One region of the Microcoleus sp. A003_D6 genome, then DNA from elsewhere that is predicted to be linked to it. Evidence: riboswitches for the same ligand, from Rfam matches in the RefSeq annotation. Region 1 holds a riboswitch; each other region holds the start of a gene.
The links. A riboswitch is a leader RNA that binds a small molecule or an ion and turns the genes downstream of it on or off. The one in region 1 is predicted to bind cobalamin.
Positions count from the first base shown of each region.

Region 2: another riboswitch for cobalamin. It lies ahead of QUB70_RS13475 (hypothetical protein); the one in region 1 lies ahead of metE (5-methyltetrahydropteroyltriglutamate--homocysteine S-methyltransferase).
Region 3: another riboswitch for cobalamin. It lies ahead of QUB70_RS13435 (energy-coupling factor ABC transporter permease); the one in region 1 lies ahead of metE (5-methyltetrahydropteroyltriglutamate--homocysteine S-methyltransferase).

Region 1 covers NZ_JAUBWA010000103.1:14,950-18,085, forward strand. Annotated here, with positions in the region: gene metE (5-methyltetrahydropteroyltriglutamate--homocysteine S-methyltransferase) at 1-1,806, opposite strand, end outside; cobalamin riboswitch at 2,220-2,366, opposite strand; gene QUB70_RS24110 (GAF domain-containing protein) at 3,031-3,136, shown strand, end outside.
Region 2 covers NZ_JAUBWA010000041.1:17,532-20,667, forward strand. Annotated here, with positions in the region: gene QUB70_RS13470 (metal ABC transporter substrate-binding protein) at 1-558, opposite strand, end outside; cobalamin riboswitch at 916-1,060, shown strand; gene QUB70_RS13475 (hypothetical protein) at 1,182-1,622, shown strand; gene QUB70_RS13480 (class I SAM-dependent methyltransferase) at 1,642-2,508, shown strand; gene QUB70_RS13485 (energy-coupling factor ABC transporter ATP-binding protein) at 2,624-3,136, shown strand, end outside.
Region 3 covers NZ_JAUBWA010000041.1:9,637-12,772, reverse strand. Annotated here, with positions in the region: gene cbiQ (cobalt ECF transporter T component CbiQ) at 29-829, opposite strand; gene QUB70_RS13440 (energy-coupling factor ABC transporter substrate-binding protein) at 826-1,158, opposite strand; gene QUB70_RS13435 (energy-coupling factor ABC transporter permease) at 1,162-1,920, opposite strand; cobalamin riboswitch at 1,943-2,089, opposite strand; gene QUB70_RS13430 (Uma2 family endonuclease) at 2,321-3,136, shown strand, end outside.

The DNA of each region.
Region 1 (3,136 bases):
GCGTTCTATCTTCAGAGGTAAACCTTCGCGTAATGCGGGTTCATCTACTTGAATTACCTTCGCTCCTGCTGCTTCTAAATCTGCCACTTCATCGCGCAATGCCAGTGCAATTTGAAACGCTTGTTCCTGTCGAGAAATATCAGTGCGCGGATATGACCAATTTAAAATTGTTACGGGAGCTGTTAGCATTCCTTTAACTGGTTTTTGCGTCAATGATTGCGCTACTTTAAACTCGCGTACCGTCATTGGGGCAGTGCGAAAGACATCACCGTAAATAATCGGCGGACGCACGTACCGACTGCCATAGCTTTGCACCCAGCCATTTTGCGTGAAGGCAAATCCATCTAACTGTTGTCCAAAGTATTCCACCATATCGGTGCGTTCAAATTCGCCATGCACTAGCACATCCAGCCCAATTTCTTCTTGGAGTTTAATGCTGTCGGCAATCTCAGTATCGATCGCTGCTTCATACTCTGGCTGACTCAATTCACCCTTTTTATACCGTACTCGCAGTTGTCGCACTTCTGATGTTTGAGGAAATGAGCCGATCGTTGTGGTGGGAAAAATGGGCAGAGAAATCTGTTTTGACAGCCGCAAACCGTAGGATAATTCCCGTAGAAAGTCATTTGTCGTAATGCTTTTCATGCGTGACTGCACGGCTTGATTTGCTGGACTAAATTGCTCGAATTTTGTCCAGGCATCGGTAATCTGGATGCGATCGCTCTCAGTTTCTTCTCCTGCTAAACTGCGTGCCAAAAACTTCACCGCTTGCAGTTTTTGTTCTGCAAAACTCAACACATTGCGGAGAGGTTCTGGCAACTTTGTTTCCCGTTTGGCATCGTAGGGAACAAACTGCAATGATGCCGACGGCTGAATGACGATATTAGGCGTAATTCTTTGAATGTCTTGCAGCACTGGCAGCAATTGTTCTGGACGGATTTGCCAGATGTTGCGGGCATCCACAATGCCAACGCCCAGATGCTTATCTGGGGGAAATCCATATTGCTTGAGTAAATCTAAATTGCGTCCGCGAGTGAAGTCTAAACTAATCGCGGTAACAGGTAATGCCATCACCCAAGAATAAGCTTCACCCAAGTCATCAAAGTAAGTGACAAGATGCAGCGGTAAATCGACTTTAGCAAAGGCTTGATAAGCAGTTTGATAGTGTGCTTTGAAATTGTTTGCATCTCCCAGAACTAAGGCAGGTTCATGTATCTGCACTTCGGCAACGCCAAGGGCTTTTAATTGCGTCAAGAGTTCGATGTAGCGCGGCAGCAATTGCGCTAGAGAATCGTCCATTGCGCCATCTAACCGACTCAACCGCAGTAGCGTACAGGGGCCAAGAACGATCGGCACTGCCCGATCCCCTAACGTCGCTTTTGCCCGCTGCACGGTCTCCAGAAAATCGCTGAAATCTGCTGGTTGCAGTTCGGTGGGAATTTCAGGCACGAGGTAGTGATAGTTGCTATCAAACCATTTGGTCATCTCTAGGGCCGGAATTCCTTCTTTGCCCCGTGCCATTGCAAAGTATCGATCGAGTCCTGATAACCCCTGAAAGCGTTTGGGAATTAGACCTAAACGAATTGTCCAGTCAAGCACACAATCGTAGAGTGTGGTATCGCCTACACCGATGCGATCGATGCCTACTTGTAGCTGTCTTTTCCAATTTTCTATTGCTACAGTTTTCACTGTTTGCAGTAAAGTATCTGCTTCTAATTTGCCACTCCAAAAACCTTCCAAAGCTTTCTTAACTTCACGGTTTTTACCAATGCGGGGATATCCAATAGTTGCCGTTAAAATTGACATAATTGCTCCTAAGTTGGGGTTGTAAATTGATTCATCAGTCCATAGAAACTCAGTCGGAAACCAAGAGGTATCCGATGCCGAATTTCCGACAGCAATGCCATTAGATTGCAAGGCGATTCCCTACGGGACGCTTCGCGATCGCACCAAAGGCGAAACCATCTGAACTTCCAAAAAAGCGATAAAAGATCCTAGAAATTACAGCAGGCAAATGCCCAGCAAGATTTCTTGCATCTGAAACTAGATAATGCTGTTGGGGCTAAACTTTTCAAACTCGCGATGTCGCCCTAGAAACCAATTCCACCACAGGTTTCTCGCGGGTTAAGGAGTATAATCGCCGATCGCGCAGCGTCTGGTGAAACAGAATCGAATTGAAAACAAAATGCTGAATACATCCGTACCTCGCAGATGGGTTAAATGAAACGATACAATCGGCGGGCATCCTGACTAAGAAACGATTGTACGCTTCATCACAGTTGCGGGACAGCGCCGGGTTCGCACCGGACTTTCCCCGTTTCCTCTAGTGGCTGATCTCCACCAGAACCGATTACTTTTGACAATAGCACATTTCTGAAAATTTGCAACCCCTCAGACAGATAGGGCGATCGCCTTGCGAACAAGCCTTTCAATTAAAAATCATTTAATGTCAACTAAAAGGCTAATCCAAAATGCTGACTAACACAACATCAGGATTTTTATTGGTTAGATTAGGAACCCTTAACCAAATCAAACCAGGAGATAAAATATCCGGCGTTGCTTAATCAGGGTATGAAAAAAATCAGTTGAAAATCCCCAAGCTTTGTCGATACTGGTTTCTATGACTGGCCTATTTAGCCTTTCATACCGTAAATCAGCAGCGCCATTATCCCATCTATTACAAATTCTTTCTCTTCTCTTCTTTGATCTTTTCTTCTGTGCCTTGTGGAACAGCCATCGGACTTGTGGTTCTTCCTTTGTGGAACAGCCGTCGGGCCTGTGGTTATTTGCAAAAAAAGCCGTGAAGCGAAGCTATTCCGTAGGGAATCGCCAGTTTTCCTAAAAAATTGCTGTGTCGGTTAAAATATTAGTATAATGTTGCTGCCATCGCGACAACTGTTAAGCCAAAAATCACTTATTTTCGAGCGGACGAGAATCCCGATCCGCAAAAATTGGAGGATTTGTGAGGCTGCAAAGTTAAACAATAATTCAGATCGGGCGAGTGTACTAGGAATTGAAGGAGTTAATACCATGTCTGACGATCGCCTGCAACAAATTGTTAACAGCTTGACAAATCGTCTCAAGCGTGATGTATTAGTAGAAAAATCCCTATACGAGATTCGAGAAGTTTTGCAGA
Region 2 (3,136 bases), on a different contig from region 1:
AGCATTAGCCTGGTCGAGATTTCCTAATGCCTTGCGAATATTTTCGACGTAAATCAAAGCATTTTGCGGCGACATCCAAGCATGGGGATTCGGCTTGCCTTGATAGGCATCTTCCGCAATATCGATCGGTTGAACTCCTTCACTTAGGGTAATGTGAGAAACTTTGGGAAGGCTGTTGTAAAATCGGGTTGCCCAGCGCTCTAAGTTCAAGCCGTTTTCCAAAATCAAATTAGCATCTTTCCCGCGTTTTAGGTCGCTGGGCGTAACTTCATAGCCGTGAATTTCCGCACCCGGTTTGGTAATAGATTCGACGATCGCCCGATCGCCCGCAACGTTCTGAGCCATGTCTGCCAGCACCGTGAACGTGGTGAGAATGACTTTTTTGTCTTGGGGTGTCACATTCCCGGCGATCGGGCTAGGAGTTCCGTTTTGCTCGGTCTCAGACCCAGCCGTCTGAGCGCTGCATCCGCTGAGCCAAATTCCTAGTAATAGCCCGAATATACCAATTTGATAGGGTTTCCATGCCGTCGAGTCACTGGGCCGATCGGTCTCACTCATTGTTGTTTTTTATAATTCTTTCATTGTTTTAATTTACCATAAAACCAGAAATAATGAAAACATTATGAAAAAGGGGAGAAATTGGCGATCGGACTAGCAGAATAGACATAGAAGTGAAAAGCCAGTCAAGGACAGGCATCCTACCTGCCCCACTTTTGAATGCGATAAACTTAAGCAGATAGCTTACTTAGAAGCGTGTAGTTGTTGGAGTATTAAAATTGGTTGCGGCAAAAGATTGCGAAAGGATGATTCAATCGCTGCAACGGTCAGTCTGTACGTGAAACAGCAAACGCTGTATGAAGCCTTGATACTAAATCCGGTTCTATTTTTTTTTGTCAAATATCCAAAATAGTGGTAATATCCAGTATATCGATCGGCTCTGATGGAGAACAGCCATCAGACGTAAGGGGGAAAGTTCGGTGCGAATCCGGCGCTGTCCCGCAACTGTAAGGAGATTCTTGCTTCTCTGAGTCAGGATGCCCGCCGATTTGTTTACAATCATGTTTTTCATCTGCGAGGTATGGATGATGGTGAGTTCAGTATTTTTACCAATAATCTGCTGTTGTGTTCCGTTTGCCGATCGTAGACAATAACGAAATTTTAGGCAGCGGGAAACAAAAAAAATGCGAATCGAAGATACTGTTTGGCAGGGTAGTTTTGGCTACTGGCAAAACTTGTTTATTCACCAGAATATTTTGCCGATCGGACATATTGCTTGGAATGGCTTTTTGCATCAAGGACGAGGCTTGGTTGCTTGCAAAATAAATACTCTCATTAACGGCTCAGTGAATTGGAGTGTAGATACTATAAAGTACGACCTGCTATTTATTTCCCAATTGTACGCAACTGCTTATTTGCAACAACTAAAAGTAGAGGAAAATACTGTTTCAAATCTGCTGCAAATCATTGCTAGCTACGAACCCAAGGAAGCAATTATATTTTTGTCGATCGCCAACGGTCAGATTGATATCAATTTGTTGCAAAACTTGGCAATTTCTCCTGTTGAGTGCTATGAACAGGTATGCAAGCGCTGGGAAGAATTTCAACTCTGCCCGAAATCCTAAAACTTACTAAATTTTCCGAATGTCGCAGCCAAAATCAATCGAAATTTCCAAAGTAACTCGCTACCAAAATGCAGCACTTAATTACTATTTGGGCTTGACAGATTCGCCCTACCTTCACTACGGCTATTGGGAAACCCTACCGGTGCCCGCTGATGAACTAACACTCGCGCGGCTGCGCGTCGCTCAGCAAGCTTATACTGTAAAACTGTTGGATGCGATCCCCAAAGGCACTCATACGATACTAGATGTGGGCTGCGGGATTGGCGGAAATGCGGCTTATTTGCTCGATCGAGGTTTTGCAGTCGAAGGGCTCGCACCCGATCCGTTCCAACAACAGCGATTTCTTAAGTGTACGCGCGATCGGACAATCTTCCACCTCACCAGGTTTGAAGACTTCAAAGCAACCCATTTCTACGATCTGATTCTCTTTAGCGAAAGTAGCCAGTATATGTCGGCTGTTGATATTGCTTCTGGTGCCGCCAAAATCCTCAATCCTGGTGGCTACGTGCTGCTTGCCGATATGCTGCGTTCTGATGCTAATTATCAAGAGGGAATGTTCTCTAATTGTCATGTTGTTACTGAACTTCATACAGCATTAAATCAGGCTGGATTCACTTTAGTCAAAACTGAAGATATTTCGGCCCATATTTTGCCGACAATCGATTTGTATGTCGATACTTTCCGCAGGTATGGACTGAATACGATGATCTATGTTGCAGATTTAATTGCGATCGCAGTTCCGCCAGTCCATAAATTCCTGCGCTGGATATTTCGTCGCTGGTTCAAGAAGCTGGTGGTTGAAGGATTGGAGGCTGGCAAACTTTTTGAGCAGCATTTGTGTTATGAAATTCAACTTTGGCAGTTGTCAAAAACCAATAAAAACTGACACAAATACAATGGAAATTGGTAATCGGTAATCGGTAATTGGAGGCACGGCCTCCGGGTATTTATTCCCAGGCAGAGCCTGGGAATAAGGCTATAAAAAATAAAAAATAACGAATATGTCTGAATGGATTCTCGAATTCGATCGCACTTCCTACTCATATCCCTGCGGTTCGCGAGTGGCAATTCAGGGTTTAAACCTCAAAGTCCCCGCCGGGAAACGCTGCGGGCTAATCGGTCAAAACGGCTGCGGCAAAACTACCTTTTTTTTGTTAGCAAATGGCTTATATCAACCGCAACATGGCTTCATTCGCTGGCAAGGTGAACCATTCCGCTACGATCGCAAATCGTTGATGCAACTGCGCCAACAAATCGGACTCGTCTTTCAAAATCCCGAACATCAATTAGTAGCTTCCACGGTAGAAGAAGATATCTCCTACGGATTGTACAATTTGGGTTTGGCAGAATCCGAAGTTGCTAGAATGGTGCAAGAGGCGATCGAGCAATTCGATCTAAGCGAACTCGCCTGCGAACCAATTCACAATCTCAGTTTGGGGCAAAAAAAGCGGGTGTCGATCGCCGATATCATGGTTCTCAAGCCCAAACTGCTGCTGCTAGATGAACCTACCGCC
Region 3 (3,136 bases), on a different contig from region 1:
GCCCATTCGTCTAGGACTAACAATAAATTTAGCGTTGAAATACCGCGCTTACCAAAGTTAAAACCGTGCAGCCAAACACAGCTTCAAATGTATATCTTGGCGAAGGTTTATAAGGGTAAGAATGCCAGACGCGCAGTTCTCCATTAAAGCCGCGCGATGCTAAACTCAAGGAAACTTGACGGTAGTTTATCAAAGTTCGCTGAAGCAATTGTCCGATTAAAATGCCTAAACTGCGCATTCCCAGTTTCCAAGTGCGATAGCCGCAGCGCGAGTTTTGGGCTATCCAAAGTTCATCGGCGATCGCCAACAAGCTAAAAATAAACCGATACATTAGTAATAGCAGTTCTGTGACTAACCCTGGACAGCGTAATTGTCTGATAATTTGCAAGACTTCTGTAAATGGAACCGTCAAGAGGATGAAATACATACAGCTTGTCGATGCCAATGTACGGGAAAACAAGAGACTCACTTGATGAATTCCGGTGCGGCTCAGATACAGATAAAAAGTGCCGGTGCTAATGCCCCAACCTTGCCAAATATCCCACTCAATTGCGGGGAGACGATCGCCCGCAACCGCACCCAGCGCCAAAGCAGGCAAACTCGTCAGCAAAAACATCAACGGTAGCGACAGCAACCGCAGATAAAGTTTCCCCGGAATGCCCGCATAGATGACAATCCAGACTGCTAACCAAAGGGCGATCGACAATTGGACGATCGCCCCAGAAACCAGAGACAGAATTAAAAGGGCGATCGCAAAGGATAACTTGTGAGATGGCGGCAACCCGCGCAAACGATTGGTATAAGCCAGACTATCAATCTGATGGTTCATTCCAACGGCGATTTATCATCAGATTTCTGAGATTGCGATCGTCCCTTGTACAGCCCGATCGCATATCCAATCACACCCGCCCCCAGCGCCGCTTGAGTGGCAAATAAGAGACTTTCAATTTCGCCGCTAGCCGGCTCAAAAAAGTGCTTGAACCAAGGTTCATAACCCGGTTGAATCTCGGTAATTGCCTTTTCGGCTTGGTCATCCGAGCCGCCGTATTCACCGCGCACAAAAGCTAGGGGAATGACAGCAAGTACAACAACTGCGATCGCCAACATCCAATTTTGTTTTGAAGTAGCTTGCTGACTGCTTGTGTGTTTTTGACTCATGGCTTATGACTCCTGTCTCAATAATTTCAAAGTTTCCAACTCCGGCTTCCCGTAAGAATGCAGCCAATTCCAGACCAATACTGTCAGCAATCCTTCACTAATCGCCAGCGGTACTTGAGTAATTGCAAAGATACCAGCAAACTTGAGAAACGAAGCCATAAAGCCGCCGCTTGCTGCGGGAAAAGCTAACGCTAATTGAATCGAAGTCACCACATAAGTCAGCAAATCTGCGATCGCCGCCGCACAAAAAATTGCCGCCCGCTGGCTACCAGTTCGCAACAGCAAATGATAGATAAAATACGCAGCAAACGGGCCGACAATCGCCATCGAAAACATATTAGCTCCCAGCGTTGTCAGCCCGCCGTGCGCTAACAGTAACGTTTGAAAAAGCAGCACTAAAGCCCCCAGTACAGCCATCACCGAAGGGCCGAACAAAATCGCACCCAAACCCGTACCCGTCGGGTGAGAACAACTCCCCGTTACCGATGGAATTTTTAAAGCAGAAAGTACAAAAGTAAACGCACCGGCTAAAGCTAGCAGCAGTTTAAGTTCCGGGTGTTCTTTTGTAATGCGAGTAATCGCACGCAACCCAAAGGCAAAAAAAGGCAGCGCCACAATCCACCAAAACGCAGCCCATTGCACCGGCAAAAAACCTTCCGAAATGTGCATAGCTGCGGCGGGCGTTGCCGAGCCCAGGACAATATAACAACTCAAGCCAGCCATCAATCCCAAGCTGACCAATTTCCGATTTCCGGCCTTCATTCTGAACCTCGCAGATGAGACAATATAAACCAACACATCGGCGGGCATCCTGACTCAGAAAGCGACATCACCTTCATTACAGTTGCGGGACAGCGCCGGACTTGCACCGAACTTTCCCCGTTTCCTCTAATGGCTGCTCCCCATTAGAACCGAATCGTTAGCTTAGTATAGTCGATCGCGTAAGTCTCAGCGGATATTTTACAAAAATTATTTCAGATTAAGTAAGTAAGTCAAGATTACCTATCTTCTTCCTTCTATTCCTTTTCTTCCTTCGCGTCCTAGCGCTTACGCGCGGCTTCGCCTAACGCGTATTCGCGGTTCATTAAAATCTCAACCAAACACACAAATACAACCAAACAAATCAAGGTTATAATCTTAGTAAGTTTTGAGGAAAGCCGCAATGTTACAGTACAACTTGCCGAGGAACTTGCCCTCCGCCGATGAACTACCCGACTCGGATGAAACGCCTGTGGATAACGAACTGCAAGAACTAATACCAGGGTTGTTAAAAGCAATATTGCTCATACTTTGGGCCGAACGCATGGACTGGTTTTTTGGGATAGATATGGGTGTGTATCATCATCCTGACGAACCGGCTATTGTCCCCGATGCTTTCTTAAGTTTAGGAGTAGAACGATTTTACGACGAAGAATTGCGCCCCAGTTACGTGCTGTGGGATGAAAATGTCATGCCACTTTTCGTGCTAGAAGTTGTTTCCCCAACTTATCGCAAGGAATACAGCACAAAATTAGACACTTATCAAGCTTTAGGCGTACTTTATTACGTCATTTATTCTTCCCGCCGCCGTCGCAAACCTCATTTGGAAGTACACAAGTTAGTCAATGGAAAGTACGAGTTACAGTCAGGAAATCCAGTTTGGATGCCAGAGATTGGTTTAGGAATTGGTTGTGAAAGGGGAAATTATTCTGGGGTGACAAGGGAGTGGTTGTATTGGTATGATGCCGATGGAAAACGTTATCTGACTCCTGAAGAAAAGGTGAAAGAATCAGCGCAACTCGCCCAACAGGAATCCCAGCGCGCCCAACAGGAATCCCAGCGCGCCCAACAGGAAGCCCAGCGCGCCCAACAGGAATCCCAGCGCGCCCAACAGGAATCCCAGCGCGCCCAACAGGAATCCCAGCGCGCCCAACAGGAATCCCAGCGTGCCGATCGACTAGCTGAACGTTCCGAACAATTAGCTCAGCGATTGCGGGAG